4 regions of the Thermoanaerobacterium sp. RBIITD genome follow, and region 4 is predicted to be linked to each of the others. Evidence: riboswitches for the same ligand, from Rfam matches in the RefSeq annotation. Region 4 holds a riboswitch; each other region holds the start of a gene.
The links. Region 4 has a riboswitch for thiamine pyrophosphate ahead of thiT (energy-coupled thiamine transporter ThiT). Riboswitches for the same ligand answer to the same signal wherever they lie in the genome.

Region 1: another riboswitch for thiamine pyrophosphate. It lies ahead of thiC (phosphomethylpyrimidine synthase ThiC); the one in region 4 lies ahead of thiT (energy-coupled thiamine transporter ThiT).
Region 2: another riboswitch for thiamine pyrophosphate. It lies ahead of thiS (sulfur carrier protein ThiS); the one in region 4 lies ahead of thiT (energy-coupled thiamine transporter ThiT).
Region 3: another riboswitch for thiamine pyrophosphate. It lies ahead of thiD (bifunctional hydroxymethylpyrimidine kinase/phosphomethylpyrimidine kinase); the one in region 4 lies ahead of thiT (energy-coupled thiamine transporter ThiT).

The regions. Positions count from the first base shown of each region.
Region 1 covers NZ_LT906662.1:444,905-452,561, reverse strand. The annotation lists gene CPG45_RS16700 (hypothetical protein) at 57-233, shown strand; gene CPG45_RS02130 (sulfide/dihydroorotate dehydrogenase-like FAD/NAD-binding protein) at 675-1,529, shown strand; gene gltA (NADPH-dependent glutamate synthase) at 1,522-2,913, shown strand; tRNA gene CPG45_RS02120 (tRNA-Leu) at 3,640-3,723, shown strand; gene thiC (phosphomethylpyrimidine synthase ThiC) at 4,088-5,389, opposite strand; TPP riboswitch at 5,436-5,540, opposite strand; gene CPG45_RS02110 (MFS transporter) at 5,902-7,083, opposite strand; gene CPG45_RS02105 (MarR family winged helix-turn-helix transcriptional regulator) at 7,141-7,587, opposite strand.
Region 2 covers NZ_LT906662.1:2,635,346-2,643,002, reverse strand. The annotation lists gene CPG45_RS12735 (sodium-translocating pyrophosphatase) at 1-1,894, opposite strand, end outside; tRNA gene CPG45_RS12730 (tRNA-Leu) at 2,211-2,284, opposite strand; gene thiE (thiamine phosphate synthase) at 2,790-3,425, opposite strand; gene thiH (2-iminoacetate synthase ThiH) at 3,441-4,553, opposite strand; gene CPG45_RS12715 (thiazole synthase) at 4,569-5,339, opposite strand; gene thiS (sulfur carrier protein ThiS) at 5,341-5,541, opposite strand; TPP riboswitch at 5,585-5,687, opposite strand; gene CPG45_RS12705 (transposase) at 6,340-6,831, opposite strand; gene CPG45_RS12700 (hypothetical protein) at 6,827-7,408, opposite strand; partial or broken gene CPG45_RS12695 (transposase family protein) at 7,431-7,655, opposite strand.
Region 3 covers NZ_LT906662.1:165,262-172,918, reverse strand. The annotation lists gene modA (molybdate ABC transporter substrate-binding protein) at 1-130, shown strand, start outside; gene CPG45_RS17240 (ABC transporter permease) at 151-627, shown strand; gene CPG45_RS17235 (hypothetical protein) at 655-924, shown strand; gene efeU (iron uptake transporter permease EfeU) at 1,194-2,012, shown strand; gene splB (spore photoproduct lyase) at 2,145-3,167, opposite strand; gene thiE (thiamine phosphate synthase) at 3,273-3,902, opposite strand; gene thiM (hydroxyethylthiazole kinase) at 3,905-4,705, opposite strand; gene cytX (putative hydroxymethylpyrimidine transporter CytX) at 4,698-5,879, opposite strand; gene thiD (bifunctional hydroxymethylpyrimidine kinase/phosphomethylpyrimidine kinase) at 5,869-6,678, opposite strand; TPP riboswitch at 6,740-6,857, opposite strand; gene CPG45_RS00815 (class I SAM-dependent methyltransferase) at 7,042-7,657, shown strand, end outside.
Region 4 covers NZ_LT906662.1:1,659,285-1,666,941, reverse strand. The annotation lists gene CPG45_RS07785 (DEAD/DEAH box helicase) at 1-958, opposite strand, end outside; gene CPG45_RS07780 (ABC transporter permease) at 1,130-2,311, opposite strand; gene CPG45_RS07775 (ABC transporter ATP-binding protein) at 2,301-3,041, opposite strand; gene CPG45_RS07770 (ferritin-like domain-containing protein) at 3,210-3,716, opposite strand; gene CPG45_RS07765 (phosphatase PAP2 family protein) at 4,092-4,634, opposite strand; gene CPG45_RS07760 (MGDG synthase family glycosyltransferase) at 4,649-5,764, opposite strand; gene thiT (energy-coupled thiamine transporter ThiT) at 6,004-6,642, opposite strand; TPP riboswitch at 6,706-6,804, opposite strand; gene CPG45_RS07750 (methylated-DNA--[protein]-cysteine S-methyltransferase) at 6,843-7,310, opposite strand; gene CPG45_RS07745 (hypothetical protein) at 7,355-7,606, opposite strand.

The DNA of each region.
Region 1 (7,657 bases), 1.2 Mb from region 4:
ATATGTCCTGTTAAGTTTAGCAGAGTTATAGGGATGAAAATGGGAAGAAATGTTTTATGTACTTGTTGGATGATTACCTTAAGATGGAAATTATAAGTTTTATGCCTGTGCATTTGCTTGAGAAAATTGTAGAAAGCGTACGTAACGTATCTTACCGTAAAGCAGAAAGAATATTAAAGATCTTACTTGGCAAGATACCAGCTACTCAAAAGTGTATGGAATGTAATACATGAACTAGTAAAAAGAATAATAAAGCAGGAACAAGAAAAAGTTAAGACATACCAAGAAAGCAGGGTTGAAGACAAAAGGAAGTCGTAAATTAATATGCAAAGAAAAGAACGAAAAGGAGCCTGAGAAATTTGTAGAATTATTGTGGTATACATGAACAAAAAATAAAATACAGAAAAAATTGAGGTTATTCTAAAGTTTGGCTAAAAGCAAACAGAATGCTTTAATTAATACAATTTATAATGTGCAAAAATAAATTTTAAGCATTATTAATCATAATTTTTCACTGAAGGATGCATTAAAAACTTACGAAATATTTGGTAAGAATTATATAATGCATTTAAGATAGTATTAAAACTATACCATTAATAAAATAATTATTGTATGTCTGTTATACAACCAGACATATTTTTGCTACCATATATTATGGAGGTGTAAAATAAACTATGTATGAAATATTGGAGAAAAAGCAATTGAATCCGACTGTAAAATTGATGGTTATAAATTCTCCGCTTATGGCAAAGAAAGCTAAACCAGGTCAATTTGTCATAGTGAGGGTTGATGAAAAGGGTGAACGCATTCCACTGACTATAGCTGATTATGATGCTGAAAAGGGTACTATTACTATTATATTTCAAGAAGTTGGTATGAGTACTAAAGCATTAGGCAAATTAAATGTCGGTGATAAATTACATGATTTCGTAGGCCCACTTGGCAAACCCGTAGAATTTTCTTCTGATACTAAGAGGGTTTTAGCTATAGGTGGAGGCGTTGGAGTTGCACCGCTATATCCTAAGGTCAAGATGTTAAAGAGAGATGGTGCAATCATCGATAGCATAATCGGTGGAAGAAGCGCAGAATATGTCATACTTGAAGATGAAATGAGAGCTGTCAGCGATAATCTTTACATCACTACAGATGATGGCAGCAAGGGACACAAAGGTTTTGTGACAGATGTATTAAAAGAATTAATAGACAAAGGCAATAAATACGACGAAGTCATAGCAATAGGCCCATTGATCATGATGAAAATGGTTTGTCAGATCACAAAAGAATATGATATACCTACAATGGTCAGCATGAATCCTATTATGATAGATGGAACGGGTATGTGTGGAGGGTGCAGAGTCACTGTAGGCAGTGAAATAAAATTTGCTTGTGTTGATGGACCTGCTTTTGATGGACATAAAGTGGATTTTGATGAAGCTATGAGACGTCAATCAATGTATAAAGATATGGAAAAGAAAGAATTGGAAATATATGAACATCAGTGCAAGTTAGGAGGCATCTTAAATGGCTAACATGTCGACAAAGAAAGTTCAAATGCCTGAGCAGGAACCAGAAATAAGGAATAAAAATTTTAAAGAAGTTGCACTGGGCTACGATGAGAAAATGGCTGTAGAGGAAGCAGAAAGGTGTATACAGTGCAAAAACCAGCCCTGCGTCAATGGCTGCCCTGTACATGTACAAATACCTAAATTTATAAAGCATATAGTCGATGGAGACTTTGAAGGAGCATATCAAAAAATAAAAGAGACTAATAATTTGCCAGCAGTATGTGGAAGGGTGTGTCCACAAGAAAGCCAGTGCGAATCATTATGTACAAGAGGCAAAAAGGGAGAACCTGTTGCTATAGGGAGACTTGAAAGGTTTGTAGCAGATTGGCATATGAAAAAAAATACTGATGATAAAGTGGAACTACCATCAAATGGTAAGAAAGTTGCCGTAATCGGTTCAGGACCTGCAGGACTTTCATGTGCTGGTGACCTTGCTAAATTAGGTTATGATGTAACTATTTTTGAAGCATTTCATACACCTGGTGGCGTTCTCATGTATGGTATTCCTGAGTTTAGGCTACCTAAAGAGATTGTACAAAGAGAGATAGATTCCTTAAGAGGAATGGGCGTCAAAATAGAGACAAATATGGTAATAGGGAAGATACTCACAATAGATGACCTTTTTGATATGGGATTTGAAGCTGTATTTATTGGCACAGGTGCTGGTTTGCCAAAGTTTATGGGTATACCAGGTGAAAATTTAAATGGTGTATACTCTTCAAATGAATTTTTGACAAGAATTAATTTAATGAAAGCTTATGATTTTCCTAATCATCCTACACCTGTTAAGGTGGGTAAAAAGGTTGCTGTCGTAGGCGGCGGCAATGTAGCAATGGATGCTGCAAGGTCTGCTAAGCGCATGGGAGCAGATGAAGTGTATATCGTATATAGAAGATCAGAAGAAGAAATGCCAGCAAGGTTAGAAGAAATTCACCATGCGAAAGAAGAAGGAATTATATTTAAGCTTTTGACAAATCCTGTGAGAATAATTGGAGATGATAATGGATATGTAAAAGGCATCGAGTGCATAAATATTGTATTAGGTGAACCTGATGAATCAGGAAGGAAAAGACCTGTTCCTGAAAAAGGTTCAGAGCATGTAATAGATGTAGATACAGTTATTATAGCCATAGGTCAAAGTCCAAACCCACTAATCACATCGACGACAGAGGGGCTTGAAAAGCAAAAATGGGGCGGAATAATTGTTAATGAGGAAACATTGGAGACTAGTCGTAGAGGAGTATATGCCGGTGGTGATGCTGTAACAGGTGCAGCTACAGTTATATTGGCTATGGGTGCAGGTAAAAAAGCGGCAGCTGCTATACATGAATATTTAAGCAATAAATAAGTAAAATATTTTTGTAAATTAAAAAGCCTCTTTCTTGGTGAGAAATGTTATATGTAAACCAAGAAAGAGGCTTTTTACAATATATTCAAACAATAAATAGTGATATTTCATTAGTGAGAATATATGTAAATTTATATTGGACATTTATTAATATAAAAAACTTTATTAAAAGGTTATCTTTAAAATTTAGTTATAAATGTCAATATATCTTTGGCTCTTTCCAAAGTTAGTTGATTTTATGCTTTTTTCAAGCAGTAATATCTTTTCGTGCAACATGTCAAAACTTTTACGACCATTGTAGTTTATTTTGATCCATATGAGATACGGCTATTTTCAACTGATGAGGTAAAACTTTCTTTTTAATTGAGACTTATTAGCAAATAAGCATCAATAATGTTAACCTATCAAGACTTAGTGTAATCAGGCACGACTATATAGAACCTTTAGAACCATGTATATATGGTGAAAATGTACTTATTACGCATAAGGTGTAAAAAATATGGCAATATGTACACATCAGATTATCAGATACTTGTAAAAAACAGTTTTATTTAAAAGACATAATCAAATGTGATATACTAAGACATTATCATAAATCAATAATACATAGCTGTAGGATAATGCATACTCTTGACATTTCAAAAAATATCAATTATAATACCATTGTTGAGATTCTTAATCAGTGGGGCCCGGGTTCGAGTTCCTGATGGAGTACCATTTTAATATGCGGATGTGGCGGAACTGGCAGACGCGCTAGACTTAGGATCTAGTGTCTTTGACGTGGGGGTTCAAATCCCTTCATCCGCACCAAAAAATTAATGGAATGGTTTTTCCATTTTTTTATTGCTTCTTTTTCTTTATCGATTGAAACACGTGAATATAAATCCATAGTGATACCTATTTGAATATGGCTACTATAAAGCAAAATGGATAGATGATACACAACCGTATCATTATTTACTTTTTAAAACAGATGTACCGCCACTAATAATGGATGAAGGAATAATATATCTTTCATTTATTTTTATTTAAACTTAATTCGAGCATGTAATCACACCCTTTTGCTCTGGTTTCTCAAATAAACAGTATAACGGATGATTCATGTTATAGGAAGGTATTTTTTGGTACCTTCCTATTTTCTATTTTTTATCAACTACAAAAATTATACACTAAGCTAGCATTTAGAGACATTTTCACACTCCAGGTATTCGCTCACAATTTTCATAGCGCAAAACCTGCCGCACATGCTACACGTATTTTGATTAGAAATATTTTTACTTTGACGATACCTTGACGCCTTTTCCGGGTCTAAGGAAAGCCGTACCTGCGCCTCCCAATCCAGTTTTTTCCTAGCTATAGCCATGGCTAAATCCCTATCCTTGGCTTTTTTAATACCTTTTACCACGTCCGCGGCGTGAGCCGCAATCTTGGAAGCTATTACCCCTTCTTTTACATCATTTAAATCCGGAAGGCCCAGATGCTCTGCAGGTGTCACATAACATAGGAAATCAGCTCCACAGGACGCCGCTATGGCCCCGCCTATAGCGGCCACTATGTGATCGTACCCAGGTGCTATGTCTGTAACCAGCGGCCCCAACACATAAAAAGGCGCACCATCGCACAAGCTCTTTTGCAATTTTACGTTGGCCTCTATCTGATCTAAAGGGACATGGCCGGGTCCTTCTATCATGACCTGTACGCCCGCATCCCGGCATCTTTTGACCAATTGCCCCAATATCAAGAGTTCATGTATCTGACCCCTGTCGGTAGCGTCCGCTATACATCCAGGCCTCAATCCATCCCCAAGGCTCAGGGTGACATCGTGCTCTTTCGCTATATCCAGCAGTCTATCAAAATGCTCAAATAGAGGATTTTCTCTTTGATGATACAGCATCCAACCAACTATAAATGAGCCACCACGGCTCACCACGTCCATAACTCTGCCCTGCTGCCTTAAGCTCTCTAGGGAATCCATCGTCAGGCCACAATGTACAGTCATAAAGTCGACTCCATCCCTGGCCTGCTGTTCTATGACCTCAAAGATATCTTCCTCTGACATTTTTACAATACTCCCATACCTCTCCATAGCTACTACAGCCGCCTGATACAAAGGCACCGTGCCTATTGGAACCTCACAATGCCGTACAATCTCCTTGCGAGTTGCATTTACATCGCCTCCTGTGCTTAGGTCCATAACCGCATCAGCTCCAGCTTTTAGCGCTACGTCCAATTTTACCAGCTCTTTGTCCAGGTCGGGGTATTCCTCAGAGGTCCCTATATTGGCGTTAACTTTTGTGGACAATCCCCCTCCTATGCCACAGGGTTTTAAACCGCCGTGATGTTGATTACAAGGTATTACAATACGACCTGCGGCGACGCCTTCCAATATAAACTCTTCCGTCACACCCTCCTGTTGGGCCACTGCTTTCATCTCGTCACTTAATATACCCCTTTTAGCGTATTCAATCTGTGTCATGATATCTTCTCCTTTCCAAAATAAATAAAAACCATGGACCGCAAGGCACATGGTTTAACCACTTCCCTACGCCGGTCCTAACCGGATCAAGTTCAAGGGTTGAAAGGACGCACCTTTCTCTCAGCTCTGGCGAGCACCCCTAGTGGAATTAAAACGCTAACTATATGATTTTTTAAATCATTTACTATTAGATTATACCACTATGAACTTAAAAATACTATGGTAATAGCCATTTAAAAGCCTTCAAAATATTTTTTAAAGGGTTATGAAATATAACGAGAACAAGAGAATATATGGATACCATAATAGTTTGTGAAAATAATGTTCATCAAATGATAATAGCACAATCAGATACAGAAACTTATGGATTTGAAGAAAAAATTAAGAAGTATTATCAGCAGCATTAGGATCTGGCTATGATACAGTAGAAAGTATTTTTAACACAGGCATTAAGATATTAGAATCATTAGACGATATCCTCAATATGATTTAGTAAAACTAAAAATGCCATTTCACTTTCTGTAAATCAAAAAATGAGTAATTATCGCAGCAAATTGGAAAGCAAGTCCTACCATGCAAACGCCGTACCATCCGTAATGCTGCCAACAAAGGGTACCAAGGAAAGAACCTGCCGCCCCGCCGATAAAATACGAAAACATGAACACGGTATTATTGCGACTGCGTGTTGAGTCACCAAGTGCTTGGACCCTTGCCTGATTGGAAACCTGTCCACACTGATTGCCAAGATCAAGCACGATAACACCGATGATAAGGCCCCAAATTTGATACCCGAATAGGCTAAAGCACAGATAGGCAAGCGTCGATAGTATTACACCAATGCCTACTGTAAAGCGTGGGCTTTTTGTGTCGGCTCCCTTCCCAATCAAAGGTGCCGCGAGTGCACCAGCTACTCCTGCCAGCCCAAACAAACCGGCCTCCCTCGTGCCCATGCGATATACCGGTGTTTCAAGCAGGAAGATCAAAGAAGTCCAGAATGCGCTGAAAGAACCAAACATAAAAAAGCCGTTAATCGCCGATTCGCGCAAGGGACGTTCACTTTTTATAAGGTGTGGTATGGATTTAAGCAACTCTCCATACGAAATTTGTGAGGACGGCTGGTTTTCGGGGAAATAACACCAGATCAGAACCATAAGAATCATAATGAATCCGGTTGCAAACAGATAAACGGCCCGCCAGTTCAAAACTGCACCGACAAGTCCGCTAAATGTCCGAGACATCAAGATTCCGATTAGCAGACCACTCATAACGTCGCCGATGACTTTACCTTGTTCTTCCGGACGTGAAAGATGGGCTGCATATGGTACGATAAGCTGTGGCACGATCGTCGTAATCCCCATAGTAAACATGGCAACGAGCAGAACCAAATAACAAGGCGATAACGCAGCCGCAAGTAGTGAGATAGCGACAAAAAGCAGCATATGTAAAATAAGAGAACGGCGTTCGCACATATCGCCGAGCGGAACAAACAGCAAAAGGCCGCATGCATAACCTACCTGCGTCAGCATAGCTGCAATGCCCGCCGCGCCTTGTGAAATATGAAATGTAGCTGAAATCTGTGCTTCCAATGGCTGAATGTAATAAAGATTTGCGACGGAAACGCCGCATACAACTGCCATCAACAATATAAACGATCTTGTCATAACAAATTGTTTTTCCTTGGATTGACTATTCAATTTTAGAACCCCCCTATGAGTATTTGTATAGATACTATACACTATACATATAAAAAATCACTTTTCTTTTAACGTTTTTTCAAACTGCAAGAGAAAATCCGTCAGGAACTTTAATTGTTCTTCGTCCGATCCGGTTAGAATTTGGGATATAATTGTGTTATACTTTTCGTGTGCACACTTGTGGTTGAAACAAGCTGTTTCCCCTTTTGGAGTGAGGTGCATGACGACTTTAGATCCTCTGGTCTGGTTCATCTCCTTTACAATCATTTGCTTGCGCTCAAGTCTTTTCACAGTTTGTGACGCCGCACCCCTTGTAATACCTAATTTGCGTGCAATAGCAGAAATATGCAGGCCTGGATTATCCTGAATGCACTGGAGCATGTGTATTTCGGAATGGTAAAGCTCCGTATCAGTACCGAAAGTACGGGCCTTGCTGTCGTTTTCGTAAAATTCGCATATTACATTTAGAAGCAATTCGCATATTTTGTTTATATCTTTTTTCATATTTACTATTGTATAGTATGTATACATTAATTGTCAAGACTCAAATTAAATGAGCATAGTTTAAACCATT
Region 2 (7,657 bases), 980 kb from region 4:
CACCTGAATTTGCCATCATTACAGCAAGGGTAAATCCTGTTACGGTTGCACCTGCAAGCATGCCAGCTACACCATTCACTCCTAAAAATATACCAACCAAAATAGGAGCTACTATAGCTATAAGAGCTGGTGCTACCATTTCCTTTTGTGCTGCTCTCGTGCAAATATCAACACATGCTGCATAATCTGGTTTTGCGGTACCCTCCATGAGGCCTTTTATTTCTCTAAATTGTCTTCTTACTTCAAAAACTATCTTCTGTGCCGCTCTACCAACAGCCTTCATTGTCATTGAAGAAAAGAGGAATGGAAGCATACCTCCAATAAATAAGCCTATTAATACTGGTGGATTAACTAATGTTAGATTAAATGAGAAATTTAATCCTTCCTTTTTGGCAATCAGCTCAACTTCATCTCTATACGCAGCAATTAATGCAAGTGCTGTTAATGCAGCAGATCCGATTGCAAATCCCTTGCCTGTTGCAGCTGTGGTATTTCCGAGAGAATCAAGTGCATCTGTGCGCTTTCTTACCTCTGGATCTAATTCAGTCATTTCAGCAATACCACCAGCATTATCTGCGACAGGGCCATATGCATCAGTAGCTAACGTGATTCCTAATGTACTAAGCATTCCAACTGCAGAAATACCAACACCGTATAAACCCAAATTAAAACTTGATGCACCACCAGCAAGGTAATAACTCGCAGCTATTGCTATTCCAACTATTATAACAGGAACCACTGTCGAAAACATTCCCAATGATAAACCACCTATTATAACTGTAGCAGGGCCAGTAAGAGCTGTTTCAGATAGTTCTTTTGTCGGTTTATATGTATCTGATGTAAAATACTCTGTAAAAAATCCTATTAATATACCTGCTATCAGTCCGCTTAATATAGCAAAGTAAACTCCAATGTGTTTGCTTCCCAATACGTTCTCAACCAAGAAATATGAGATAATTGCAATTAATATTGCACTTAGATACGTTCCATTTCGCAATGCAGAAAGAAGAACTTTTTGATCAACTTTCTCACCCGAGCGAACAAAAAAGGTACCTATAATCGAAGATAAAATACCTACCGCCGCCATTGTCATTGGTATAGTAACACCACTTAAGCCTAATCCCGCGGCAACAGCCAAAGCACTTGTAGATACTATTGACCCTACATATGATTCATATAAGTCTGCACCCATTCCAGCAACATCACCAACGTTATCACCGACATTATCTGCTATAACTGCAGGATTTCTCGGGTCATCTTCAGGAATGCCTGCTTCAACCTTACCTACTAAATCTGCACCTACGTCGGCAGCCTTTGTGTAAATTCCGCCACCAACACGGGCAAATAGCGCCATAGAACTTGCGCCCATTCCAAATGTCAGCATTGAGCTTGTAATATTTTGTATTTGTGCAGCTTGGTCTAAATTCCTAAAAAACCATTTCAAAATAAAAAACCATGCACTTAAATCAAAAAGTCCTAAACCAACTACTACGAAACCCATTACAGCACCGCTAGAAAACGCAACCCTTAAGCCACTGTTCAAACTGCTTTTTGCTGCATTTGTAGTTCTTGCATTAGCATATGTAGCAATTTTCATTCCAAAAAATCCGGATAAACCTGAGAAGAAACCACCAGTTAAAAATGCAAATGGAACGAAAGGATTTAAATAATTCAAGAAAGAAAGTGTTAAGAGAATTATAAACATAACAATAAAAAATAGTGCGACACCCGTATATTGCCTCTTTAGGTAAGCATTAGCACCTTCTCGTATAGCCGCGGCAACTTTTCTCATTTGTTCCGTACCTTCGTCTCTTTTGAGAACAGAATAAGCAAGGTAAGCAGCATACAATAGTGCAATTATTGAACCTAATGGAGCTAATAGTATTAGATTCATTATAAAAACCCCCTTATATTTGAAAAATTATATCAACTCTAATTATAGATGTTTTACTAAAAAAAAACAATAGATGAAAAAATTTTCATAAATAATGCAACATATTGATTTCCACTAGAGTTTATATATCTTTTATTTTATATAGTATAAAAAAGTACATTTAACAAGTTTTGTTTTAAACGTACTTTTTTGCATTTACATTAGCTAAAAACTCTATTGAATTTTCTCTCATCTTACTGATATTCCTTTCTTCAAATTTCGATCAGTAACCCTGTTTTAAAGGATATAAATATTGGAATATGTATTCATTGTTTTTTGGTGCGGATGAAGGAATTTGACCCCCCCACTAGATCCTAAGTCTAGCGTGTTTGCCAGTTCCACCACATCCGCATATTAAAATGGTGCGCCATCAGGGACTCGAACCCATGACCCGCTGATTAAGAGTTGGCAGAAGTACTTTTTAAGCATTTTTATCTATTATGTTAGCAAAATGTTAGCAAACAAAATTCCTGTTAAGCCTTAAATAAAAATATTTTGAGGTTTTAGAGCAGAATACATCTACACCCTCTTTCATAAAAAAAAGCACTTCCTAAATTATATACAGAAGTGCTTTTTTTCTTACGTACTATTTTTTAACAGGCCTGTATCATACTGCTTTATACAAATATTTGTCAAGGTCATTTTATATCATTAAATCATCGAAAAAATATTAGGAAATATTGCATAAGCTATAAAAAATGAAATAACTAAAATTAAAAAATAATAAAATATGTATTTCCGTTCTCTTTTCCTGTATATTTCTTGTATTTTCTCGTGAAAAATTAAACTAAATAGCAAGTCAGCGATAAAATATACAATTACTACAATAATAAAAGCTATTAAATATTTAAATATATTAAACACCACCCAGTATAGCTCTTAAATTATTAATTTTCCCCTTTATGTCATCAGCACCAACTATTTCAGTTACTAAAGCTATACACTTTGCCCCGTGTTTTTTTACTTCGTAGATATTATGTTCTTTTATTCCACCTATTGCAACAAATGGTATATCAATATTTTTAACAACAAAATCAAGGTACTCAAGCCCAACCGCATTACATACATCTTTCTTAGTCTTTGTAGGAAATATAGGGCCAACACCTATGTAATCAGCTCCATTTTTTACTGCACTTACGGCCTGTTCCGGTGAATGTGTTGAAAGCCCTATAATCATGTCATTCCCAACAAGTTCCCTTACTTTACTGATAGGCATATCTTCCTGTCCAATATGAACACCATCTGCCTTAACAGCTAATGCCAAGTCTACATCATCATCTATTATAAAAATTACACCTGCATCCAAAGTCATTTTGCGAAGCTCTACGCATTCATTATACTTATAAAGCTTTTTCTTTTCTTTTTCTCTGTATTGAATTATTTTGATACCAGCATCTATCATTTCTTTGACTACTTGAATATTGCTTCTTCCCTTGGAATATTCTTCAGCAGTTATGCAGTAAATATCTGTATCAAGGATATTTTGCTTCATAATTACACCCCAAATCTATAAAACACCTTCCCAATCTTTGAAAATTGGTTGATAGCCTTTACTGCGAATTACTTTAATTATTTCCTCTAAATTTCTTTTATCTGATACCTCAAATTGACCCGCATCTTTATATTCTTCATTCTCAAGATATCCACCAACTTTAGTTGATGACTCCGCTGAAAATTTCGTTATGCCAAGTGGCAGTAGATTATCTCTTAAACTTGGACTTTCTCGTGTAGATAAAGTTATACCAACCCTTGGCATAAAAAGCCTCAATGCTAAGATAATTTGAACAAGGTTTTTATCCGATATAACCGACTTTGGTTGAAATGCACCTACATGCGGCCTTATTCTCGGCACAGATACACTTACGTCAACATCATTATAGGTATCTTGCAAATATTTTGCATGTAGTGCCGTATAAAATGCATCTTTTCTCCAATCGTTTAAGCCCAGAAGTGCTCCAATATTAACACTTCTCATTCCTGCATCACATGCTCTGTCTGGTGCTTCAAGGCGGTACCTGTAATTTTTCTTCGGACCCGATAAATGAATATCATCATATATTTTCTCGTCATATGTTTCCTGGTATATTGTAAGCGAATCAACACCTGCGTAAATCAATTCTTTATATTCATCTCTTTCCAGAGGATAAATTTCTATACAGATGGACGAAAAATATTCCTTCAGAATATTAGTACAATCCTTTATGTATGATACAGGGCTTTTTATCCTCGATTCGCCTGTTAATATTAATATATGTCTGAAACCTTTACTGCTTATTAATTCGGCTTCTCTCTTTACATCAGCAAGAGGCATAACGCTTCTTTTTATCCTGTTGTCTACATTGTACCCACAATAAGCACATCTATTGACGCAGAAATTTGCAAGATACATTGGAATATAAAGAAGAATTACTTTACCAAAATTTTGTGCTGTTAATCTATGAGCCTTTTGTGCCATAGGCTCAAGATATTTTTCAGCATTTGGTGATAAAAGTGTAAGAAAGTCCTGTATATCAAGTTTATCTTTATATAACACTCTTTCTACATCATAATCTGAAACACTATTTAAAACAACCTCAAAATCAAAGTTTCTATATTTTAAAAATTCATTGTAAAAGCTCATATACATTACCTTCTTTTATAAATTTAAAAATCCTGTAAGCGGCGATGATGCCTCAGCATACTTCTTTACAGTACCTGCACCTGAAACAAATGCCATTCTCCCCGCTTTTACAGCATTGCTAAAAGCTTCAGCCATAAGTGCAGGGTCGCCGGCTGTCGCAATCGCTGTATTTACAAGAACGGCAGCTGCTCCCATTTCCATTGCTTCACATGCTTCATGTGGCTTACCTATTCCTGCATCAACAATAATCGGAAGGTCTATTTCATCTATTAATATCTGGATAAGTTCTTTTGTTTTAAGTCCCCTGTTTGTGCCGATCGGCGCACCAAGCGGCATTACTGCAGCAGCGCCTGCATTTTTTAACTTTCTGGCAACAATAAGGTCAGGGCTTACATAAGGCAATACTGTAAACCCTTCATTTGCAAGGACTTCTGTAGCTTTAATAGTTTCTATGTTATCAGGTAACAGGTATTTATTGTCAGAAATAATCTCAATTTTAATCCAATTGCCTGCTCCTATAGCCCTTGCAAGCCTTGCAATCCTTACTGCTTCTTCCGCATTTCTAGCACCAGATGTATTAGGCATCAAAATACAATCATCAGGTATATAATTTATCATATCTTCCTGTGTCTTACCAAAATCTACTCTTCTTACAGCAACTGTAACAACTTGTGCACCTGACCTTTTAATCACCTCCGGTATAAGCCTGTCGTCAGGAAATTTACCTGTCCCTATAAACAATCTGTTTGTTATTTGTTTGCCGCCAATTATTAATTTATCAGGCATATCAACCACCTCCTACAAATCTTATAACTTCAAGGTTGTCATTTTCTTTTAATATTATTTTGGGCCATTCTTCCCTTTTGACTATATTGTAATTATATTCAACAACCACTGTTTCAGGATTTATACCCTTTTGCTGTAATAATTCTAATAAACTTATGTTACTGTCTAGTACAACTTTATCTCCATTTAGGTTTAAAACCATATAATTCCCCCTTAAAAAATAAAAGTTCACGTAAGTGAACCTTTTATAAAAAATTCAGGCTCCCTACGATAGTACTAACTATATCAGGTTCAATGGGTTAAGAGCATGGGCTCTTTCTCAGCCTTTCGGCACCCCAGCCTCGTTATTCATTTAATTTAAATAAATTATATCACAAAATATTATCAAAATAAATAGCAAATATGTTGAATTTAATTTATTTCTGATTCCATTCTCCAGCCTTGGCTTCATGCTGTTCTACAAGTTCAGGATAATATTTTCCCTCTGAGAGTACCTTATCCCACAGCTTTGACGGAAACATCTTTTTTTACTGAATATAACATTTTTTCTTCATTGTCTTTTTTTAAATTAAAATTAATAATATCTTGTATATGAATGCAAACATTATGATAGCATTATTCCTTAAGGTGAATTTCAGCCTAGCCCACATCAGTACCGCCTACACTAAAGTCATAGTAGATTGCTATTAGTGGCAGTTTCCTTTTTGAGTCTCCACATTGCCAGCGCAAAGCTGCCACAGCACATCACTGTAAATAGCACAATAACAGGCAGGATGTCTCCAATCAAAATCGTCGCTCCAAATATCAAGCTGCACAGAGCGTTAATAACATGTATAAATGGATTAAGCATCACGGCTACCGCCAATCACCCTGGCAAGCTTTCAAAAGGGAAAAAAGCTGAGTTCAAAAAAAGATAGGCAGCACAATCGCAGTCATAGTTGTTTCATAGATAACTTCATTTGGCATGTTAATGGTAAAATAAAAGTGGTTCTTTCCAAAATTAGTTAATCTTGTGCATATGTTCAGACCAAAGCACTTTAGCTCTTAGTGTATCAAAGCTACACCTTCTATACATAATTCTTTTAATTACTTTAAGCTTATTGACACTGCCTTCCGCAAGACCATTATTAAAATCATATATTATTGCATTTCTAACAGCATCTATATCTTTTACCAGCCCTTTCACAAAACTTTCTATTTCGTGAATTTTTAACGAATCGGCTTTATCTATCCATTCTTCTAATTTACTAATATTTTTCTCTAATAGTATTTCCCTAAATTCATTTACAAGATGATATATACTTGTATAAAATGGATATTCATTAAACACTCTATCTAATTGCTCTTGAGTAATCATTTTTACTTCCTCGATAGGTTTGTACAGCAACTTTATTAAATTTTTGCGCTCTATTTGTTCGCTAATTTTGTCTCCATTATCATTAGATTTATCTTTATCATATTCCTTTTTGTAACGATGTTTCCATTCGCTAATATAGTGACGTATGCTGGAAATAGAACCATTGTAACCTTTTTTTACGAATTATCTCATCAATATTTGCTGATGTATATCCTTGCTCAATATAACAATTTATCTCATCTATAAATAGACTTAATTTACCTGGTTTTTTGACTCCGTATGATGCATGCACTGCAGAGTAGTTAGGATCAAGATATTTGTTTACTGTACGTTTGTCAATTCCTATTTCTCTTGCTATTGCTGCTTTTGAATAACCATGTTTGAACATTTCTTGTACTTTGTTAATTTTTTCTTGTTTCCTTGCAACAGTTTCTTCGTGCTTTTTCATCATTTTTGTTTGAAACAGTTTTTCTCTTTCTTTATCTGTCATATTTATTAGCTTATCAAATGTGCGTGAATCTAAGTTTAATTTTTTGCATATGTATGATTTTTTATAACCTTTTATTAGAAGAAGATTTATTCTTTCATATTTTTCTTTTAAGGTAAGCTTTTTATTAATAATTGCAGAATTTTTCATTGTATCTGTTTTATCAGCATTTTTCATTGGAATAAAAGGTAAAGGCACGGAAACTTTTTGATTTAAAGTTTTCATAATATAGTCTTTACAATACTGGACAATCCGGATTGGTACAAAACATTTTTCTATTATTAAGAATAACTATAACTTTCTTGCCTTGTATCGGAAGATCCTGAAAGCTTCTTTTATAATGTGAATGAACTTTTGTAGATGTTTGACAACAGAAAGGACATTTTAATTCTTTTCTATTTGATTCCACTTTGATATATATAGTATCATCAATTATTTCATGGCTTTTATATTCTAAATTTTTATCCAGCATCT
Region 3 (7,657 bases), 1.5 Mb from region 4:
TGCAACATATCCTGCTGCTATCGTTAAAAATACTAAATACAAGACTTTATCTTCGAAATTTCTTGATTTTTTATTAAATGGAGATGGTAAAAAGATATTAAAGGATTATGGATTTATAATGAAAGAATAATTATTAAAGAGGTGTTTCAAATGGCGTATATTTATTTGCCTATATCAATTTTAATTTTTTTCTTATTAATACCTTTTATTTCGCTAATAATTAAAACTCCTTTAAATATAATGGTAGCTGAAATCACATCTAGTCCTGCAATCAATGCACTACTCCTTAGTATCATATCATCCAGTGTAACTGTCGTCATCACATTTTTATTTGGAACACCTCTTGCATACTATATTGCATTTAAAAAAGGAAAGATATCTACATTTGCCGAATACCTTGTTGACATACCTGCAGTTTTACCACCTGCAGTTGCAGGAATTGCCCTTTTGATGGCATTTGGTAGAGAAGGCATCATAGGAAAATTTTTGAGTTCAATAGGCATACAAATATCATTTACAGTGATAGCCGTAATATTAGCGCAGATTTTCATATCATCCACATACTACATCAAAGTAGCTTATTCTTCATTTATGTCTGTCGATAGAACAATATGGGAAGAATCATAATTAATCGGTGTCAACGATTTTAAACTGATGACAGCCATATACATACCGATAACAAAGAGATTTCTCATAACTGGACTTATAAGCACATGGGCAAGAGCTATTGGCGAATTCGGAGCAACTATAATCTTTGCCGGTAATCTAGAGGGAAAAACGAGAACAATGCCGCTAGCCATATACACTGCAATGCAAAGTGACTTAAATTACGCTTTAAGCCTTTCTGTCATAATGGTCATGTGCTCTTTTATCATAATCTACCTTTGCAGGTTTATGATAAAAAAAGATGTTGACAGATTTTAAAAAATATCCCGGCTTCTTAATGTACTTCCTATCAAGTAGACAGTAAAAAGTTCTTAATGGCGTCAATCATTTGATTATGGTTGGCGACATTTTTATGTAGTTTGATTTATAAAAGATTCCATTTGTACCATATTGTTGAGTCTCCTTTGATAGCAATAGTTGCGAAATATCTGGTATTTTTGTCCATTTATTGACAAGTGATAGTTGATAATTTATAATATAAATGATAATGAAAATCAAAATCAATAATAAAGGAGGATTTATATTATATGGTAGGTAGTTTCTTAATAACTTTACGGGAAGGTATAGAAGCAGCATTGATTTTAGGTATTATACTTGGATATCTGTCTAAAATTGGGCAGAACTCTTTAAAAAAGAACGTATATTATGGAGTAGGATATGCTTTTTTATTAAGCATTCTTTTGGCATACATATTTAAAATTTTTTCAGTCGAATTTGAGGGCATGGCAGAACAGCTTTTTGAAGGAATTGTCATGCTACTGGCTGTAGTATTAATTACTTCAATGATTTTATGGATGCAAAAACAAAGTAAAGACTTGAAAGGAAATTTAGCAAGAGAAATTGACATGGTCATCGAAAACAACAGTTCATGGGGTATTATCGTTATTTCGTTTATTTCTGTGTTCAGGGAAGGAGTAGAGATTGTTTTATTTTTGCAAGCAAGCCTGACACAAAGCAGTGCTATAGTATCGTTTGTCGGCGCAACTTTAGGCCTTATGGTTGCAGTTATATTAGCTTATTTCATTTTTAAGACATCCATTAAATTAGATCTTAAAAAGTTCTTTAAGATTACAGGAGGACTGTTGATATTCATATCTGCAGGGTTACTTGCGCAGAGCATTCATGAATTACAGGAAGCACATATTTTACCGGTAATTATAGAGCATTTATATGATATTAACGGAATTATCAATGAAAAAGGAACATTTGGAAGCTTTTTAAAAGCTATGTTCGGCTATAATGGAAACCCATCATTATTGGAAGTAATATCATATATTGTTTATATTGTCGGTATAGGAAAATTATTTTTTGTCTCAACAGCAAAAGACATTGAAGTCAATAATTAAAAAAATTCAACCCCCACCTGCTAAATCATGTAGGTTGACTATGCCATTTAGGCAGTAAAGGCTTCTACACTAAAAATCTTTTTCGTGTAGAAGCCTTTTAAAATCCACTATAAACTTATTTGATATTTAGACTCATATTATATATTTAATGACATTGTCAGCGAATATTGACTCTATTTCCTTTGTAAAAAACTCTTTCATTTTATTTATCTCATCATTTTTGTACATAAATTTTTTGTAGCCAAATTGGCCGAATTTACAAACCCTTTCTTCATCATTCATAGGCAGCGTATTTTCAGGAAAAATCTCTGATATGGCACTTTTGGCTTTTGCTGTGTATCTGTGCGAGATAATTTCAAATGTTATTGGATATGCAGTTTTTTCAGGTATACTTTCCTTTATTTTAAATAATAGTTCTTTATAATCTTTTTGCCAATTATCGTATAAAAAAACAGGTGCTATTAAAAAACCCATAGGATAGCCTGATTCAATAATTTTTATGCTGGCTTCCAATCTTTTATCCAATGATGGAGTCCTTTTTTCATACTCGTTTATCACTTTCTCTGCATTTAAGCTAAATCTCACTTCTGTATGTCCATTATGCTCAATATTAAGCAGTGTTTCTATATCTGTAAACTTCGTGACAAATCTAAATCTTCCATTTTGGCTTTTGCCGAAAAATTCTATCGCAGATTTTAGAATGTTTGTATATGGTTCTACTGGCACGGGATCTGATGTTGCCGAACCTTCAAAAATTGTCTTTTCAGGTTTCCTTGCTTCAATATAGTCGTTAGCCCACATAAATATGTCATCTATGTTTACATTAACCTTTATGTATGGCCTCTCACTTAAATTTGTATTAAGATAACAATACTGACATTGACCTACACAACCCGACAGCAAAGGTAGCTGATAATTAGCTGATGGCTTACACGATTGAAAATCCAGTTTTTTCTTTATGCCCACAACCAAAGTATTTTTCCCTTCTTTATAATAATCTCGCAAATTGTCTCCTGGTATATGTCCTTTTATCCTATTTCCTTTCATTTCTATAATCTCAACTTCTTTTTTGTCTTTAAAAAAATTGTATATATTGTGTCCTATTTCATAGTCTATAGCATTCTTTTCAAAAATAATACGCCTAGGAATAAACATTTTCGTACTCCTTTTTAAAGTAATTTGTTTATTTTTATTCTTAGCGCATTTCAAATAGTATATACAAAAAAGCACATCCTATCTAAAAGAATGTGCTTTTCGTACCTACTTTGATATAGCATCTTTTAAACGCCTTGTGGCAAAACCTATATCGTCTGATGCCATTATCTCTGATACAACTGATATTCCATCAACGCCTGTCCTCATTACATCTGGTGCATTGCTGTATTTTATGCCTCCAATAGCAACAACAGGTATATTTACTGCCTCTTTTATTTTTTTTAAATTCAAAAGCCCTATTGCTTCACCTATGTCTTTCTTTGTGCCTGTATAGAATACTGCACCTGCTCCTATGTAATCAGCACCGTCTTTTTCAGCTTTTACCGCCTCATCTACGCATCCAGCAGATATGCCGATTATCTTATCATCTCCCATGATCTTTCTTGCAATGCTGCATGGCAGATCTTCTTGACCTAAATGAACTCCGTCTGCATCAACAGACAGTGCTATATCAATCCTGTCATTTATTATAAAAGGAATGCTGTATTTTGCTGCAATATCTTTTAATCTTACAGCAATCTCATAAAATTCCTTCGATGAAATATCCTTTTCCCTAAGCTGCAGCATAGTAACGCCGTTTTTTAGTGCCTCTTCTACAGCATCGTAAAAATCTATACCAGCCTTCAAAAGCTTTCTGTCAGTAACCAAATAAAGAGATACATCAAAATCTTTCATGTTTACGCCTCCAATACTTCAATATCAGCGTACTTTCTTATCATGTCAGAGTCTAGAATGTATAGATAATCTATAAATTTTGTCCTGAATGATCCGGGAGTATTGCACTCTTTCTCAGCCAACTCACCAGATATATTCATAACAAGAAGAGCTGCCAATGACGATATCACTTTGTCATCGCTGCAAGCTGATGTAGCCGCCATTATTGCACCTAACGTACACCCTGCACCTGTTATTTTTGTAAATAAGTTGGTACCGTTATTTACTTTTACCACTCTCCTGCCATCGCTTATATAATCTTCTTTTCCTGTCGATACAACAACCGTATTTGTTAACTTTGCAAGTTTTACACAAGAGTCAACATTTCCGCTGTCATCAAGGGAGTCTACACCTTTCACATTTGCACTTTCACCTGATAGAGCCTTTATTTCTCCGCCGTTTCCCTTTATAATGCTTATTTCTCCTATTTTCAAAAGCATATTTACAAAGTCAACTCTGCTTTTTATGGCAGCACAGCCTACAGGATCTAGGACGACTGGTTTTTTGTGGTCTTTTGCTGATATTACAGAATTGATTATTGTCTCTTTAGTCTCATTATTTATAGTGCCTATATTTACATACAAAGCATTTGAAATGGCTGTAAAATCATACGCTTCATCTGGTGACATCACCATCGCAGGAGATGCCCCGACACTAAGTAGTGCATTGGCATTGTCATTTATGACAACGTAGTTTGTTATAGCGTGGACAAGCGGCACTTCTTTCTTTAATCTTTCTAAAACCTTTATTGCTTCTTCAATCATAAATCTTCTCCTCTCTCTTATTTAAAGATTTAATTACTGGATATATTATCGCAGTCAAAATAATCGTACCTATCGTTGGCGTAATAAACCACTTTGAAAGATATCCGCCGAAATATGTAAGGTAATTATACGTTAAAGCTCCAACGATAAATGAAATAGCTGCAGGTACATTAAGAAGTTTATCGCTTTTACTTTTCATCAAGAAGTAATCTTCAAATACCACCGTATATGCCGGGATAAATACGCTTCCTATGGCGTACAAAAAATTCTGGTAATTGTCCATTGGAAATAAGTACGCTGCAATCAAACCTACTATCGAATATACCACAAGAAGATTTTTTCTTTTTAATCGTGCTTTGACAATGGAAATCGTCGAAACAGCAGCAGAATAAACATCCATAAAAGTCGTAGTAACCGTAGATAGGAGTATTATGAGAAGCGGCACAACCCCTGTTTTTATTGATGCAAAATATGAAATTATATCCTTTCCACCTGTTTTCAAAGCCACATAAAGTCCTATAAAATACATAAAGCAGCTTGCTATGAAATATCCTGCAAATGTATAAATAAAGCTGGACTTTCCATCTTTACTGTTCATTGTGTAATCTCCAACCAATGGAAGCCATGATATAGGCATAGCAACAGCAAGCTCTACAGCACCGCTGAAGCTCATGTCTCCCGTTACTGACGCTATTTTCCCACCTTTTAAAAATGCAACTACAAAAATAGTCAGGATAAACAGAAGTACAACAGCAATATTGTTTATCCAGTAAGCTTCATTGTCAAAGAATAAGGTCCACAATAAAACAGATACACCTACTATAAAAATCCCTAAAGAAGTAGACATGCCAATAGCACCATTGAAGGCTTTTGCAGATTGTATTATCATAACAGCCGTCCAGCCAATCAATTGAAGCACATTTAAAAATCCTATAAAGATCATGCCTCTGTCGCCTAAAACGCCTTTCGTGGATTCTATTGCAGGCTCTTTAACCTTATAAGACATAAGTCCTCCAAGCGCAAAAAACAGTGTACCGATTATGTGACCTAATAAGATGCTTAAAATCCCTTTAGTTAAGCCTAATGGTGCGAAATAAGAACCAGTGAAAACTTCTGCAATCGATATAGCCGCACCTGCCCATATCAAAAATAACGTCGAGTTTTTAATATTCATAGTCTATGCCTGCTTTCCTGTAAAGATCTACTAAATGTCCTACAGGTCCTACTCCTTTACCTATCTCTAAAGAATTTTTTATAGCTTCCGTTATATAACTTTTAGCGTTTATTATTGCATCTTTCAAGCTTAATCCTCTACCAAGGTATGAAGCAATAGCAGAAGAATACGTACATCCTGTCCCATGTGTATTTTTAGTATCGATCCTCTCCTGTGGCAAACTTAAAAATTCATTTCCATCGTAAAATACATCAGTAGCATTTTCTACGGAATGACCGCCTTTTACGACGACAGCTTTTACACCCATGTCGATGATTTTCTTTGCAGCCTCCTTCATGTCTTCAATTCCCTCAATATTCATTCCGGTGAGTTCACATGCTTCTGGTATATTTGGCGTTATTATGTCTGCCATAGGCAAAAGCTTTGTCTTTAAAGCGTCTATGGCATCTTTTTTCAGAAGGTAATATCCGCTTTTCGATATCATGACAGGGTCTAATACAACATTCTTAGGATTCCACTTGCTGAGAGATGACGCAATAGCATCAATAATCTCTTCACTTGACACCATACCGATCTTTACGGCATCCACCTCTGTGTCATCAAAGACACAGTCTATCTGCTTTTTGATGATATCAGCATCCATCTCCCTCACATCAAAAACTCCAACAGTATTCTGCGCTGTCACTGCCGTAATGACGCACATACCGTATACGCCAAGGGCGCAAAACGTCTTTAAATCTGCTTCTATTCCTGCACCACCTATGCTGTCAGAGCCTGCAATAGTAAGTACCTTTTTCATAATGAATTCCTCCTTTAATTTTGCCGGCTAAGCAAAATAAAAAAGTGCACTGGATTAGCGCACTTAATTTACATTGTACTCCCTCCGCCGGCATTATCCAGATCAGGTTATGGGTCATAGCAGAGATTCGCTGCTAACTCTCAGCCGGGCTAATTCCCCCAGCTCCCCAGACAAGTTATTAAATTATAAAAATATTATAGCATAATTTTTATGTTTGTACAGTGCCTTCGATTAAATTTTTGCTATATCTATAAATCAAAAACTAATTTGAAATTTCTATTGACAATTTTAAATCATAGTGTTATTTTAATATTAAAACCAAGTAATCCAATCAATTTACTTGTAATTAAGGAGGACATTTTTATGGATTCTATTAATTATTTTAACAGTATAGCTAAAGAATGGGATGATATAAGAAAAAAATACTTTGACGATGATATTCGCAACATTGCAATTGAGCTATCAAAGTTAAAAAGAAAGAATGATTTTACTGTCGCTGATATCGGTACAGGGTCCGGCTTTATGGCCTTAGAACTATCAAAATATGCAAGAACGGTTATTGGTATAGATGTTTCAGAGCAAATGCTTAAATGTGCAAAACAAACAGCTGATAAACTTGGTATTAATAACATGATTTTTTTAAAGGGAAGTATGGAAGAAATACCCATTATTGATGACTCTATTGATATTGTATTTACAAATATGGCTTTACATCATGTGGAAAATCCATTTAAAGGAATTATGGAAATTCACAGGATTTTAAAATATGGTGGCAGCTTAGTAATAACTGATGTAATGAAGCACAATAACGAATGGGCAAGATTTGAAATGTATGACAGGTGGCTTGGATTTAATTTAGGAGATATAGAAAAATGGCTCATTCGTAGTAACTTTAAAGAAATACTTGTAAAAGAAACAGACCTTTATGCAACTGCAAAGTCTTCTAAAGGAGAGACAGCAAAAACAGGAATATTTATAG
Region 4 (7,657 bases):
AATTATAAAATGGTACCAATGAATATCTTTGTCTGCTTGATATTTTATATATTACACCATCATACATGAAGAAATTGCCCTTTTCACTAAGTGCACTTAGATTCTCGATGCCTTCAACATTTACATTTATTCCTTTACCATTATTTCCTTTTTCAAGCTTGAATTTTATAGGCAAATCCCCATCAACAACTTTTACATCGTAATATGTCTTGTCACCTATAGATACATTAAAATGACCATCTTTCACGATCTCAAAGAATTTTTCCAAATTTGAAGGAGTAAGCCTCACATACTTACCTGTCAATATAGGATCAATTCTATAGTATGAGCCTTCTGTATTAAACTTGTCTATCTCATATATCTCTCTTAAAAACTGAATAAACTTCTTGTCTTCATCTTTAAAAGTATTAATCCTTGGATCAAAGGAAAAATTCTTACCAAATTCCACTACTTCACCATTATCTGTATCCTCAAAAAACTTCTTAATGCTTTTTACAACATAAAGCTTATCTATCCCCATGCGCAAACTTATTGCTGGTAATGAGGTTAAACCACATTCGAGAGTAATTTCGATGTTTACAGGTTGTTTTACACTTTCCGGAATATATTCCCTTTCTTCAAAGGCCTCAAATAATTCATTGGAAATGCCACTTTCTAAAAAATCTATTATATCGTCTCTATGATTTTTTATGTATGTCAATACTGCAACGATATGCTTACAGTCACCTTTATATTTCATTTTTGCAGGGCATGTACAGCTAGTAAATAATTCTCCATTATACTGCTGTACTCTGACATAGTATTCTTTTGTTCCAGTTACAATGGCTTGAAATGCTGTCCCATCCTTATTTAAGCTTAAGTCATGGATTCTTCCGCTTACATAATATTCAAGTCCTCTTTTATAAGTAAAAGTATCAAAGCATCTCTTTTTAATTTCTGATTCGCTTATATCAAACATAACAATCGTCCCTATTTTTTATCAATAACATAATTTTAACCATTTTATGACAAAATATATCTTTATTTCACTATTTTATTATACCAAAAAATTTATTTTTTTTAAATAATGAAGTTTACAAATTATATCTCCTTAAAAAAGGCTTAAATAGCCTTAAAAATTAATTTATACTTAAGTCCTAAATAAAGCCCATTCTTTCTTAAACATTGTTGATGCGAGATAAATGGCAGCAATAATATATATCAACGATGTCGCTACAAACATCCCCATATGGGTAATATTTATTATTCCATAAAGAAGCTCTTTAAATATTGAGATAGTGCCAAATATCGGTATTACAAAATAATACACTGGTATCTCTGTAGGTATTGTATACATAATCATATATGCCGGTATCATTGCGATAAATGTAACAGGAGTAAGATACGTCTGGCCTTCTTTAAATGACCTGGCATATGTACTTAATGCAAGCTCAATTGCCGCAAATATTGCAGCTGTTAAAATAGATGTTAAAATCATTATTCCCATAATAAAACCAGTTATCTTAAATCCGCCGCTTAATCCGAAAAATTTTGGATTCATTGCAAATGCTACATAGAGACCGATTAAAGATGCTGCAGCACTTAATATCGACATTATTGTAACAGCTAAATATTTACCAGACATAATTGAAAGCCTCGATGGTGATGTTGTAAGCAATGGCTCTAATGTCCCTCTTTCTTTTTCACCTGCAGCAAGGTCTGTTGCAGCACCCATGCCACCAGTAGCTGTCCATAATGCTAAAAGCATTGGCACAATAAATGATAGAAATGAACCTGCCATCTTATTCTCAGATGCAACATTTTCAAACTTTAATGTTATAGGCTCTAAAATTGAAGGATCAATCCCTTTCGCCATAAGTCTTTGTTTTACTATAGAATTTGAATACTCTTTGATATAATTTTCCAGCATTGTTTTCGCTGTCGATGACTTTGGATTTGATTCATCATTTTGAATCGTTACAGAAGAATTTTTGCCCTCATTTAAATCCTTCTCAAAATTTGCAGGAATATTAATTACAGCTCTTATATTTCCCTTTTCAAGTGCTACCTTGGGATCATCTATCTTCTCAACCGTTATGCCCGTTGATTTAAGGAAATTAATAAATTGCTCATTATTTCCTTCATCTCTTACAGCTATTTTTACATCAGATGCCTTTTCGGATGTAAAGCTCTGTACACCACCTGCGATAAAATACATCATAACAGGCAAAAATAGGATAGGCAATAGAAGTGTAAATATCCACGTCTTTCTGTCTCTAAATATGTCTTTAAGTTCCTTTTTTAGAACTATATAAATATGTCTAAACTTCACTTTTCTCACCTACCAATTCCATAAATATTTCCTCCAAATTGTCATTATTGTACTTATTTTTAAGCTCATCTATCGTTCCTTCCGCGACAAGTTTCCCCTTATGTATTATTCCTATCATATCACAGAGTTTCTCAACTTCCGGCATTGAATGGCTTGAAAATATTATAGATTTTCCTTCATCTCTGCATAGATTTATAAAATCATGAACTTCTCTTGAGGATGTTACATCTAAACCGGAAGTTGGCTCATCAAAAAGCATTATTTTAGGGTCATGAACAATTGACCTTGCAATTGCAACTTTTTGCTTCATTCCCTTTGAAAGTTTACCTGCAGGTCTATCAATAAATTCTTCCATGCCAAATTTTGATACAAGATAATCAATTCTTATCTTTATATCATTTCTACTCATGTCATATAGCTCTGCAAAATACGTAATATTCTCCCTTGCTGTCAACCTATCATAAAGTCCACTTTCGCCACCGAAAAGAATGCCTATCTCTTTCCTTATAAGCTCAGGTTGTTTAATAAGGTCAATACCGTTCATTATTGCATTGCCTGATGTAGGTTTTAACATTGTGGCAAGCATTCTTAATGTCGTTGTTTTCCCTGCACCATTTTCACCAAGAAGTCCGTATACTTCCTTCTCATTCACAATAAAGTTTAGATTATCAACTGCTTTTATGTCTTTAAAAACTTTAGACAAACCTTTAACCTCGATCAATATTTGCACCTCCTCAACAATCGCTATTAACTATATTATCATAGATTAAATAAAAAAGCATTAAAATTTTGTTAAATTATTTATAATTATCATATTCTAAATGTTCATAATTTTGCATAATGCAATTGACATTTAAAACAATGTTTATGTCTTAAATGCCCATAATGTTACTAATATTTACATCTTTTTGAGTTCATTGCTTAAATCAATAAAATGCTTTATCTCCTCATTCATCAATGTAGTCGCAACTCTTTTAGTTTGGTCAAATTTTGCTTCCTTTATTATTCCATCATAAAAAAGTATTGAATCTTTTTCAGCCCTTATCGCAAGTTCCAATGCATCATATGGGGTTTTAATGGTATCTAACTTTTTGAGTGCTTCATCTTTTGAAGGAAATACCGATGTCCTGAATAATGTTCTTAAGTATATTGAAGCCTCAATATCAAAGTATGCACTATCATCGCCTTTTTTCTCATCGATGAGGTGTGAATAAAGCTCTTCAAATTTCGCCTTATGTATCGTTTCTTCCTTTGCTAAGTTTTCAAAAAACCCTTTCTTTTCCTTATCATCAGCAAACTTTTCGGCGGCAAGTCTATAAAATTCATAGCCTCTATCTTCGATATCAATGGCAAGCTGTACAACTTCAAGATCATTTAAATATTTCTTATCAAGATCATTTACCATTATAACACCTCTTAAAAATTATTATTACCTACAAATAATTTTAACATTAACACAAATGCATGGTCAATGTTTTCTTAACAATTATTGTAATATATTATATGTATAATCTATTATCTATATAGCAAAATAAAATCAGGTGATTTTATGTGGTATATTGGTTTTTCTATATTAACTGCTATATATAGTATATTGTATATCCAGTACCTCTCGAAGAGTAAAAATAAATACCCGGTCTATATAGCCGGGTGGATTATATTATTAGTAATTATTGAAACATTATTCTATACAAAGGGATTTAGATGAAATTACTTCTGCTCTGTTTTGACATACGTTTTTACTTTGATTGCCATCTTATTGCAGCATAATTATCTGTTTTCACAAAATAGGCAACATTAACCCATAAATATGAGTTATATATGAAAATACTATTCCCATTGTTGAGCCGATAAGTACATCTGATGGATAATGCAATCCCATATATATCCTTGATATGCTAACTAAAACTGCCAGTGTGATTAAAAAAACAGCTAAACCGGGAAAGAAAAATGAAAATGAGACTGCTAATGAAAAACTTGCTGTTGCATGTCCTGAAGGAAATGAATAATCTCTTAGCAAATATTTAAACGTATTTGCTTCAGGTAAAACCATATATGGGCGCGGCCTTGTGCATAACCTTTTAAGTATCTGCACAAATATATGGCTGCTTGTTAATGTAGTTAAGGCTTCTAGCGCAGAAACCTTTACACTATTTTTCCCAACTAAAATAAGCAAAAGACATGATAAAATTGTAAAATAAGGCCCTCCAATATGAGTAATTTTGGGCATTATTCTGTCAAGTGTTTTGCACTTTATCTTCTCGTTTAAAAGAAAGAAAACATTCCTATCCTCCGTTATTATCAATTTCTTTACCCCTGACACGGAATGAAACCTCCTTACACCTTCATTACATCATTTTTAATATTATTTATCACTATACTACAAACTCTGTCGGCTGAGTCATATACGGATAATTCCGCCATGCGCTCTTTCATTCCCTTTAATTTTGTGTTATCATTCAATAAATCTATAATTTTTTTATCAAGTTTGTCTATATCTTTTATCCTTATTGCTATCTTTTTCTTTAATAAAAATTCGAGATTGCGCTCCTCTTGACCTGGTATCGGGTCAAATACAACCATAGGTAATCCTTTTGATATGGCCTCTGTTACAGTAAGCCCGCCACTTTTAGTTATCAATACGTCCGCAGCTTCCATAAATTCATGAACATTATCAACATGCCCATATACTACGACATTTTCCTTTGCAATCTCCTCAAGTTTTTCTTTGAGGTTTTTATTAAATCCACATATTACTGCTATCTGTATATTATCATATTCCTGAATGACTTTCACAGCTTTTTTTATATTTCCAAGGCCAAGCCCACCACCCATTACAAGAACAAGTGGTTTATCTATAGAAAATCCAAGCTTTTGTCGCATATCTGATTTATCCTTTTTAACATAAAACACTTCATCTATAGGTATACCCGTAACATATACCTTACTATCTGGTACCCCCATATTTTCCATTTGGGTTTTCATCTCACTGCAGCCTACAAAGTACCCGTCAATATGGTGATGTATCCAATATGCATGCACATCATAATCAGTCAATATTGCATAAATAGGTATATCAAGATTTCTTTTTACATGTGACAATATAGAACATGAAAAAGGATGCGTACAAATTACAGCATCAGGATTGCAGCTTAGCACATAATCCTTAATAAATGTATATATTGATATGCCGACTAATTTATTTATCTTCCTTTCTATCTTGTCTCTCTCCATCTCATACAGGTATCCCCATAAATCAGGTGTCAACTTCAGGGTTTTTAAATAAATCTGTGTTGTCAGGTTAGCAAGACCAGGAAACTTCTCCCCAAAAGGATTTGCTACAATAGCTTCAACATTTTCTCTCTTTTCAAAAGCTTTTTTAAGCGCCATAGCCGTCCTTTTATGACCTGTTCCTATATCTTCATAAAGTATCAAAATCCTTATCTTATCCATTTAAAGACCCTCTCAATCACTATATTGATTATCTCACCTGAATATTAAATCCTCATTAAATTTGTATTATAAATGTGTTAAATTTTAATGCTATCAATATAGTTTATTTTCTATTGCTATTTATTATTATACCATCAAATTGATTTTATTGAAAAAAAAATATGTTCATCTAAATGTTAAAACGTAATAAAATAAAAGTCCCTTCTACTTAAAAAATAGAAGGGACTTTTATAAACTTCTTATACAAATGCTTTTGCTTTTACTCTATCAATAACATTTTTGACCTGCGGTATAAGTGATACTGCAAAACAAATTCCAACTTCAACACCAACGAGTATTCCATTGACAAGCAGCGAATACACTATTGGATTCATTCCCTTTGGTGCATAACTTGCGAAAAAGAATACGCCAGACAAGAAATGAGAGAAAAACCTTCCAAAACCGCCTACAAGAACACCGAGGCTTAAATTCTTCTTAAATAAACCTGCAAGCCCGAGTGCACCAAATGCCAATGGATAATCAAGAAGCAGCTGTATCCAGTGAACAACAAATGGGTCCTGTATAAGTTGTAGCATGCCATATGCCATGCCAACAACTATTCCAGGCCCTGCGCCATAATAATATGCAAAAATGAATAGTGGCAACATACTTGCAGGTGTTATAGACCCACCTTGTGGCCAATGATAGAACCTAATGTATGACAGTACAAACGATATAGCAATTGCAAGACCACCATATACTATCATCTGTGTATTAAATTTCACGCTTTTTCTTAAGATGTAAAAGAGCAAAACTGCGAATAAAATTGCTACAATGATGGAAATCGTAGCTGGTTTTAATTTTGTAAAATCAGAAAAAATACTTACAATGTAAGACATTAAAAATACCTCCTCTTATTGAGGCTATGTACCGCTGAAAAACAAAAAACCGCATATGAAATATGCGGTTCATAACCGCATTCCCTTCGTAGGTATTAGCCTAATCAGGTTCGAGGGGTTCGGCATTTGCCATCTCAGCTTAAAGCTCCCCCAGCGGACATAGTCTATTAAATTTTTACTCAAGTAATATTATAAGTCAGCTACATCCTAAATGCAATACCTTCATGTCTTAGAAGAAACTCTTTTATGGGTAACCCTCCGCCAAAGCCTGTCAAACTTCCATCAGCACCAATAACTCTGTGACATGGAATTATTATAGGAACTGGATTTCTATTAAGAGCACCTCCAACAGCTCTTTTAGCATTTGGTTTTCCAATTCTCTTTGCAATTTCTCCATATGTTGCATAAGAGCCGAAGGGAATTTTCATAAGCTCCTTCCACACTGATTTTTGAAAATCCGAACCGTTAATATCAAGCTTTACATTGAATTCTTTTAATTGCCCTTCGAAATAAAGTTTAAGCTGTTTTTTGCAATCATCGATATACATATCTTTTCCTCTATAACATTCAAAATTTTCATCATAAAAAAAATCTATCCTGCAAATACCCTTTCCATTTGAATATATAGTAAGCTTGCCAATTGCTGTATCTAAATAATCACATATCACAATACCACATCCTCATGATAAAAACACCGGATTTCTCCGGTATTTTATACATCGTCATTATCACCACTATCATTGTCATCTTCAGTTTCTGTATCTGCATTATCTATGTATAATTTCGATTCATTTCCCTGCACTGAAGCAAGTTTAGCAAGGCTTATTTCTATTGAATCAATTTTTTTCATTTTCCTTAATGTATAAATTATATAAAATACTACAAAAACAATTGATACAATAGGTGTTGCAAATACCGCAAAATATTGAAGTATTAGCATAACAATGCTCGGCTGTTGGAACATCCTTAACACTCCCTTCTTTTAATATAGTCTTACTGTTTTATTATTTCATAA